Regions from separate parts of the Bradyrhizobium sp. USDA 4452 genome, predicted to be linked through region 2. Evidence: riboswitches for the same ligand, from Rfam matches in the RefSeq annotation. Region 2 holds a riboswitch; the other holds the start of a gene.
What was found. Region 2 has a riboswitch for glycine ahead of gcvT (glycine cleavage system aminomethyltransferase GcvT). Riboswitches for the same ligand answer to the same signal wherever they lie in the genome.
Positions count from the first base shown of each region.

Region 1: it holds a riboswitch for glycine, as region 2 does, so the genes downstream of both, ACVISU_RS37110 (D-amino acid dehydrogenase) here and gcvT (glycine cleavage system aminomethyltransferase GcvT) in region 2, are expected to answer to the same signal.

Region 1 is NZ_JBSSGK010000001.1:7,867,269-7,871,478, reverse strand. It holds gene ACVISU_RS37120 (ABC transporter substrate-binding protein) at 1-332, opposite strand, end outside; gene ACVISU_RS37115 (M20/M25/M40 family metallo-hydrolase) at 602-1,732, shown strand; glycine riboswitch at 1,825-1,930, shown strand; glycine riboswitch at 1,934-2,047, shown strand; gene ACVISU_RS37110 (D-amino acid dehydrogenase) at 2,116-3,423, shown strand; gene ACVISU_RS37105 (hypothetical protein) at 3,550-3,747, shown strand; gene ACVISU_RS37100 (ArgE/DapE family deacylase) at 3,744-4,210, shown strand, end outside.
Region 2 is NZ_JBSSGK010000001.1:7,710,127-7,714,336, forward strand. It holds gene gcvP (aminomethyl-transferring glycine dehydrogenase) at 1-316, opposite strand, end outside; gene gcvH (glycine cleavage system protein GcvH) at 339-704, opposite strand; gene gcvT (glycine cleavage system aminomethyltransferase GcvT) at 725-1,870, opposite strand; glycine riboswitch at 2,013-2,101, opposite strand; gene alaS (alanine--tRNA ligase) at 2,305-4,210, shown strand, end outside.

The DNA of each region.
Region 1 (4,210 bases), 160 kb from region 2:
CCGTCATGCCACTTCAGGCCGTCGCGCAGCGTGAACGTGTAAGTGAGCTTGTCGTCCGAGACCTTCCAGTCCGCCATCTGCGGCTGAATCTTGAAGTTGGAATCGGTCGCGATCAGCGTGTCGTAGACCATGTAGCCGTGGTCACGCGTGATGTAGGCGGTGGTCAGGATCGGATCGATGACCCGCAGATCCGAATGCATCACCGCGGTGATGGTCTTGTCCGCGGCGATGGCCTGCGGCGCAAACGACAATTCCTGCGGTGCGAATGACAGCGCAAGCGCCGTCAACGCAGCCGCTAGCGTGCGGTGCTTCCAACGCGAGATAGGGAACATGCAATCTCTCCTGACGTGTAACTGGTCAAAGCCGGCTTATTCGTTATGCATGCGGTTCGTTATTTAGGCGAACTAACATGCTGTATGGCTTGTGAAATCGAGACTTGCATCAAGCGCAATGCGCGTCAATCGGTTTCCGGCAGGATCGAACGTATACGAACGAATGAACGGCGGGTGCAGCGCATTTGACTTTACAAAGTCGTCTTCGGAGCTTTTCGTAACGCACGCGAACGCGTATCGGCGCGAACAAACAACAAGAGAGAAAAGACATGAACCCCGCCAATCTTCCTTTTGATTCCGAAGCGATGCTGCAGGGGCTGCGCAGCTGGGTGGAATGCGAGAGCCCGACATGGGATGCGGCCGCGGTCGAGCGCATGCTCGATCTCGCCGCGCGCGAGATGGCGATCATGGGTGCGACGATCGAACGCATCGCCGGGCGTCAGGGGTTTGCCGGCTGCGTCCGCGCCCGTTTTCCCCATCCGAAACAAGGTCAGCCGGGCATCCTCATCGCCGGCCATCTGGACACCGTGCATCCGGTCGGCACCATCGAAAAGCTGGCATGGCGGCGCGAAGGCAACAAGTGCTTCGGGCCCGGCATCTTCGACATGAAGGGCGGCAACTATCTGTCGATCGAGGCGATCAGGCAGCTGGCACGCGCGTCCTTCACGACGCCGCTGCCGATCACGGTGCTGTTCACGCCCGATGAAGAGGTCGGCACGCCGTCGACGCGCGACATCATCGAGGCGGAAGCCGCACGCAACAAATACGTGCTGGTGCCGGAGCCCGGCCGGCCGAACAACGGTGTCGTCACCGGCCGCTACGCGATCGCGCGCTTCAATCTGGAAGCCACTGGCAAGCCGAGCCATGCCGGCGCGACGCTTTCGTCCGGCCGTTCCGCGATCCGCGAAATGGCCCGGCAGATCATCGCCATCGACGGCATGACCACCGAGGACTGCACCTTCTCGGTCGGCATCGTGCATGGCGGCCAATGGGTCAATTGCGTCGCAACGACCTGCACCGGCGAAGCGCTCAGCATGGCCAAGCGTCAGGCCGATCTCGACCGCGGCGTCGAGCGCATGCTGGCGCTGTCCGGCACGGCAAATGACGTGACATTCAAGGTGACGCGCGGCGTCACGCGCCCGGTGTGGGAGCCGGATGCCGGCACCATGGCGCTCTATGAAAAGGCGAAGCGTCTCGCCGCCGACATGGGCCTTGATTTGCCGCACGGCAGCGCCGGCGGTGGCTCCGACGGCAACTTCACCGGTGCGATGGGCATCCCTACCCTCGACGGCCTCGGCGTGCGCGGTGCCGACGCCCACACTTTGAACGAACATATCGAAGTCGACAGCCTCGCCGAGCGCGGCCGTCTGATGGCAGCGCTGCTCGCAACGCTCGACTAAGGCTGATTTGCACTGCACAACAGTTTGGCACAGCCGGATCGAAATTTAGCCTTGTTCAATTTTGAGGCTTCGCCTACGGTCCGGCCGTCCAACGCGATGATGCGGGAGAGACTGAAGCAATGGCATTCGTGCTTTTGCTTCAGCGCCGACGGAGCAACCGCCCCGGAAACTCTCAGGCAAAAGGACCGTTTCATCAGGACGATCTGGAGAGAGACGACTTGGCCGTACATCAAGGGCCATTCGTCCACCGAAGGGGATAGTTCGCCATCGGGCCCGCGCCCGATGCGGATCAAGCTCTCAGGTACCGTGACAGATGGGGCGTCGAAACAACCGGTTTCACCGGCGGTTCGGCGACTCTAACCCACGGGAGCCTGAAGACCACCATGCCTCACATCGCTATCATTGGCGCCGGCATCACCGGCGTGACGACGGCCTATGCCCTGCTGGAGCGCGGCTACCGGGTGACTGTCCTCGACAGACATCGCTACGCCGCGATGGAAACCTCGTTCGCCAACGGCGGACAGCTCTCCGCCAGCAACGCAGAAGTGTGGAACAGCGCAGCGACCATCCTCAAGGGGCTGCGCTGGATGCTCAGAAGCGACGCGCCGCTGCTGATGAATCCGAAGCCGAGCTGGCACAAATATTCCTGGATCGGCGAATTCGTCGGCAGCATCGGCCGCTATCGCAGCAACACCATCGAGACGACGCGGCTCGCAATCGAAGCGCGCAAGCACCTGTTCTCGATCGCCCAACGCGAGAACATCGCCTTCGATCTCGAACGCCGCGGCATCCTGCACGTCTATCACGACAAGGCCGGCTTCGAGGCTGGCCTGCGCGTCAACACGCTGCTGCAGCAAGGCGGGCTCGACCGCCGGCCGGTGACGGCGGACGAGATCCGCAGCATCGAGCCCGCGCTGCAGACGACCTGCTATGGCGGCTTCTTCACGCCGTCGGACGCGACCGGCGATATCCACAAGTTCACGCGCGGCCTCGCCGACGCCTGCATCCGCCGCGGCGCGAGCTTCGTCCATGAAGCCGACGTCGACAGCATCGCACGCGACGACGGCGGCTTCCGTATCGGCTGGAGCCAAGCCACTTCACACGATGCCGACAGCGCGACGCGACATGAGTTGCAGGCGGACGGCATCGTGATTTGCGCCGGCGTCGCGAGCCGCCACTTCGCCGGCCTGCTCAACGACCGCGTCAACGTCTATCCGGTGAAGGGTTATTCGATCACCGTGCAGCTCGATGCACCGCAAAGCCGGGACGCTGCGCCGACCGTCAGCCTGCTCGATGAAGCCGCGAAGATCGTCACCAGCCGGCTCGGCGCCGACCGTTTCCGCGTCGCCGGCACCGCCGAGTTCAACGGCTTCAACCGCGACATCCGCGCCGATCGCATCCAGCCGCTGGTCGATTGGGTGCGGCAGCATTTCCCCGGCATCGACACCTCGAAAGTCGTGCCGTGGGCCGGCCTGCGCCCGATGATGCCGAACATGATGCCGGTGGTTCGTGCCGGACGGATTCCGGGTGTGTTCTACAACACCGGCCACGGCCATCTCGGCTGGACGCTGTCGGCTGCGACGGCGCAGATGGTCGCAGGAGCGATCGATGACTGGCGCGACCTCGACACGCCCTCAATGGTGCCGTCGCAGGTCGATGCGACCAAGACCACCCGCGCAGCTTTCCCCTAATTATCCAACCGAAGAGGAAGAATATGTGCGTATTTGCGTGTGGCCAGGTTGGAATTCGCTGAGAAACACCGCATGACAAAGTCTAGCGTCACGATGGGGAAAAGCGCTTCAGCGCGGGAGGGGGCAATGCGCATTGGGGTAGCGGGCACGCATGGCATTGCGGTCCAACGCAGGAATCCCGACGGCAGCTGCGCCGGCGGCGATCTCTTCGGCGGACCGGTACGTAACCTCGCCTCCCGCACGCACACCAACTCGGTGCGCCGCATTTCCGAAACGATCAACGCTCAGGCCGCTGCGCTGGGCTCCACGAAAGGCGCGACATGACAACCGGGACGTTGACCAAGCCGGATCAGATTGCCGCAGAGCTGTGCGCGGCCGTCGATCGAAACTTCGACGATCAGGTCGCGTTCCTGTCGCGCATGGTGCAGTTCCGCAGCTTGCGCGGCCAGGAAGCGCCGCAACAGCATTGGCTGGCGGAGCAATTCGCAAAGCGCCGCTACGACGTAGATACGTTCAGCCTTGCCGACGTCAACCTGATGAGCCATCCGAAGGCTGCGCCGATGGACGGCATCGACCTTGCCGGATCGCAGCAGGTCGTTGCGACGCTCAACAGCAAAGGCAGCGGACGCAGCCTGATCCTGCAAGGTCATATCGACGTGGTGCCGGAGGGACCCGCCGACCTTTGGGAGCAGCCGCCGTTCTCGGGCGCCGTGCGAGACGGCTGGATGTTCGGGCGTGGCGCGCAGGACATGAAAGCCGGCGTCTCGGCGATGATCTTTGCGCTCGA
Region 2 (4,210 bases):
TCTCCAGGATGTTGCGCTGGATCACCGCGGGCAGGATGGTGCCGGAATAGCCCTGGCCGATCAGCGAGGTGAACACCTGGTTCTGCGCGGCGAGCTCGCCCATATGCGCGAGCGCCTCGGTCTCGCTCAGCGCGCGGCCGAGCTCGAGCGGCGCCTTCTGGAGGATCGACGCCGGCAGCGTCTCGTTCATCAGCGCCTGCAGGCTCGCGGCGCCGACCGTTTCCAGCATCGCGTTGACGTCGCGCGGTGAGGGTCCGATGTGGCGGCGGACGAAATCGGTGGCGGGTTCGTTGATCGGCTTGAAGGGCGCGTTCATGGCGAAATCCTTGGGATGATCCTCAGGCGGTGTGCGCGGCGTAGGCGGCCTCGTCCATCAGGCCGCCGAGTTCGCCCTTGTCGGCAATCTTCAGCTTGAAGAACCAGGCCTTGCCGCCGGCATCCGAATTGACCAGCGCGGGATCGGCCGTCAGCGCCTCGTTGACCTCGATCACTTCGCCGGTGATCGGCGCGTAGACGTCGGAGGCGGCCTTGACGGATTCGACGACCGCGGCGGCCTCGGCCTTCTTCAGGCTGCGGCCGACCTTGGGCAGTTCGACGAACACGACGTCGCCGAGCTGCGACTGCGCGTAATCGGTGATCCCGATCGTGGCGACGTCGCCCTCGATGCGGAGCCATTCGTGGTCGGACGTGTACAGCGTCGTCATGGGGATCGATCCTTCAGCGTTTAGCGTTTGTAGGTGTTGGGGACGAAGGGCGTGGCGGTGACCTTGAGCGGCAGCCGCTGGCCGCGCACTTCGGCGAAAACCGTGGTGTCGAGCGCGGAGAGCGATGTCGGCAGATAACCCATCGCAACCGGCGCATTGAGGCTCGGGCCGAAGCCGCCCGAGGTCACCTTGCCGATCGGCTCGGTCGAGGCCGGATCGGCGAACAGCATGGCGCCTTCCCGCACCGGCGCGCGGCCGTCGGGCTTCAACCCGACGCGGCGGCGGGCAGCGCCTTGTGCAAATTGTGCGAGAATCTTGTCGGCGCCCGGAAAACCGCCGGCGCGGGCGCCGCCGCTGCGGCGAACCTTCTGTACCGACCATTCCAGCGCGCCTTCGACCGGGGTCGTCGTGGTGTCGATGTCGTGGCCGTAGAGGCAAAGCCCGGCCTCGAGCCGCAGGCTGTCGCGCGCGCCGAGCCCGATCGGCAGCACGTCGGGATTGTCCAGCAGCGCGGTGGCCAGGGCTTCCGCCTTGTCGGCGGGCACGGAAATCTCAAAACCGTCCTCGCCGGTGTAGCCTGAGCGCGAGACGAAGCAGTCGATGCCGGCGACAAGGCGGGGGCCGGCGTCCATGAATTTCATCGAACCGACATCCGGGCAAAGTTTCGCGAGCGCCGATTCGGCTTTCGGCCCCTGCAGCGCGATCAGCGCGCGGTCGGCCAGCGACACGATCTCGCAGGTGTCGGAGAGATGCGCGCGCAGATGCGCCTCGTCCTCTTCCTTGCATGCGGCGTTGACCACCAGGAAGAGGCGGTCGCCGAAATTCGCCACCATCAAATCGTCGAGCAGGCCGCCGTCATTGTTGGTGAATTGCGCGTAGCGCTGCCGTCCCGGCGCGATGCCGACGATGTCCTGCGGCACCAGTTTTTCCAGCGCGAGCGCGGCGTCGCCGACCTTGCCGGACTTGGCCCTCAGCACGAGCTGTCCCATGTGGGACACGTCGAACAGGCCGGCTTCCTTGCGGGTGTGCAGGTGCTCCTTGAGCACGCCGGCCGTGTATTGCACCGGCATGTCGTAGCCGGCGAACGGCACCATCTTGGCGCCGCGCGCCAGATGCAGCGCGTGCAGCGGGGTCTGCTTCAGCGGGGAAGTTTCGTGCGCAAGCATCACAGGGCCCTCGCAGTTCCCGCCGGGGACCCATTTCCCCTTGAGAAACCTGCAGAAAGCCCCATCTGTCGCTGTGCCTGAGAGTATTATCCCGTCGGCGGACGCAATCGGGGAGAACCCCAGCGCCTCTTTCCAGATGTCAGACGTCACGCGGTCCTTTTGCCTGAGAGTTTCCGGGGCGGTTGCTCCTTCGGCGCCGGCGGCAAGGCCGGTCTCTCCCGACGTGACGGGGTAACAGGTAGGTAGAAAACACGGCGCCGCCAAGACTGTCAACGCAGCTGCAACAACTATCCAATGGGCTTTGTGCTGCCGCGGCAACCCCATGATCCGCCTGCACAGTTTCTGGACACCGCAGCTGGCAATGTCTAAAAGCGTTCGGCCGGAAAATGACGCCTTTTTGCGGCTGGCCGGCCCCTTTTTCCGATTGGATGAACATGAGCAGCGTCAACGACATCAGGTCGACATTTCTGAACTTCTTCAAGGAGAACGGCCACGAGATCGTGGCCTCGTCGCCGCTGGTGCCGCGCAACGACCCGACCCTGATGTTCACCAATGCCGGCATGGTGCAGTTCAAGAACGTCTTCACCGGCGTCGAGAAGCGCAGCTATCAGCGCGCCACGACGTCGCAGAAATGCGTCCGCGCCGGCGGCAAGCATAACGACCTCGACAATGTCGGCTACACCGCGCGCCATCTCACCTTCTTCGAGATGCTCGGCAATTTCTCGTTCGGCGACTACTTCAAGGAGCGCGCGATCGAGCTCGCCTGGAACCTGATCACCAAGGATTTCGGGCTGAAGAAGGACAAGCTGCTCGTCACCGTCTACCACACCGACGACGAGGCGGCCGGCTACTGGAAGAAGATCGCCGGCTTCTCGGACGACCGCATCATCCGCATCCCGACCTCGGACAATTTCTGGGCGATGGGCGATACCGGCCCGTGCGGTCCGTGCTCCGAGATATTCATCGACCGCGGCGAGCACATCTGGGGCGGACCTCCCGGCAGCCCGGAGGAGGACGGCGATCGCTTCCTCGAGTTCTGGAATCTGGTGTTCATGCAGTACGAGCAGGTGACGAAGGAGGAGCGCGTGGCGCTGCCGCGTCCCTCGATCGACACCGGCATGGGCCTCGAGCGCATGGCCTGCATCCTGCAGGGTGTCGAGAGCGTGTTCGAGACCGATCTGTTCCGCCATCTGATCGATGCGGCTTCATCGGCGCTCGGCCATGGGCCGAACGCGCAGAACGTGGCATCGTACCGGGTGATCGCCGATCACCTGCGCTCCTCGGCGTTCCTGATCGCCGACGGCGTGCTGCCGTCGAACGAGGGCCGCGGCTATGTGTTGCGCCGGATCATGCGCCGCGCGATGCGCCACGCCCAGCTGCTGGGCGCGAGCGAGCCGCTGATGCATCGCTTGGTCTGGGCGCTGGTCCGCGAGATGGGGCAGGCCTATCCGGACCTGGTGCGCGCGGAGAAGTTGATCGAGGAGACGCTGCAGCTGGAGGAGACCCGCTTCCGCAAGACGCTGGTGCGGGGCCTGTCGATCCTCGACGAGAAGAGCGCCGGCCTCAAGAAGGGCGACATGTTCGACGGCGACACCGCCTTCACGCTGTACGACACCTATGGCTTCCCGCTGGACCTGACCCAGGACGCGTTGAAGTCGCGCGGCATCAGCGTCGACCAGGCCGCGTTCACCGACGCGATGAACCGCCAGCGCGAGAAGGCGCGTGCCTCCTGGGCGGGCTCCGGCGAAGCGGCCACCGAGACCATCTGGTTCCCGCTGCGCGAGAAGCTCGGCGCGACGGAGTTTTTGGGCTACGAGACCGAGAGCGCCGAAGGCGTGGTGACGGCGCTGGTCAAGGACGGTGCCGAGGTCGGCGGCCTCAAGGCCGGCGAGAGCGGCGCGATCGTGCTGAACCAGACGCCGTTCTATGCGGAGTCCGGCGGCCAGGTCGGCGACGTGGGCATCCTCACCGGCGAGGGCGTCAAGTTCCGCGTCACCGACATGCAGAAGAAGGCCGGCGACCTGTTCGTGCATGTCGGCACCGTGGAGCAGGGCACCTTGAGCGTCGGCACCGCGCTGCAGCTCGAGGTCGACCACGCGCGCCGGTCGGCGATCCGCGCCAACCACTCGGCGACGCATCTGCTGCACGAGGCGCTGCGCCAGGTGCTCGGCGACCATATCGCGCAGCGCGGCTCGCTGGTCGCGCCCGATCGCCTGCGTTTCGATTTCGTGCATCCGAAGCCGATCACCCCGGAAGAGCTCGCCCGGGTCGAGGACATCGCCAACGATGTCGTGCTCGAGAATGACGACGTCACGACCCGCATCATGGGGGTCGACGACG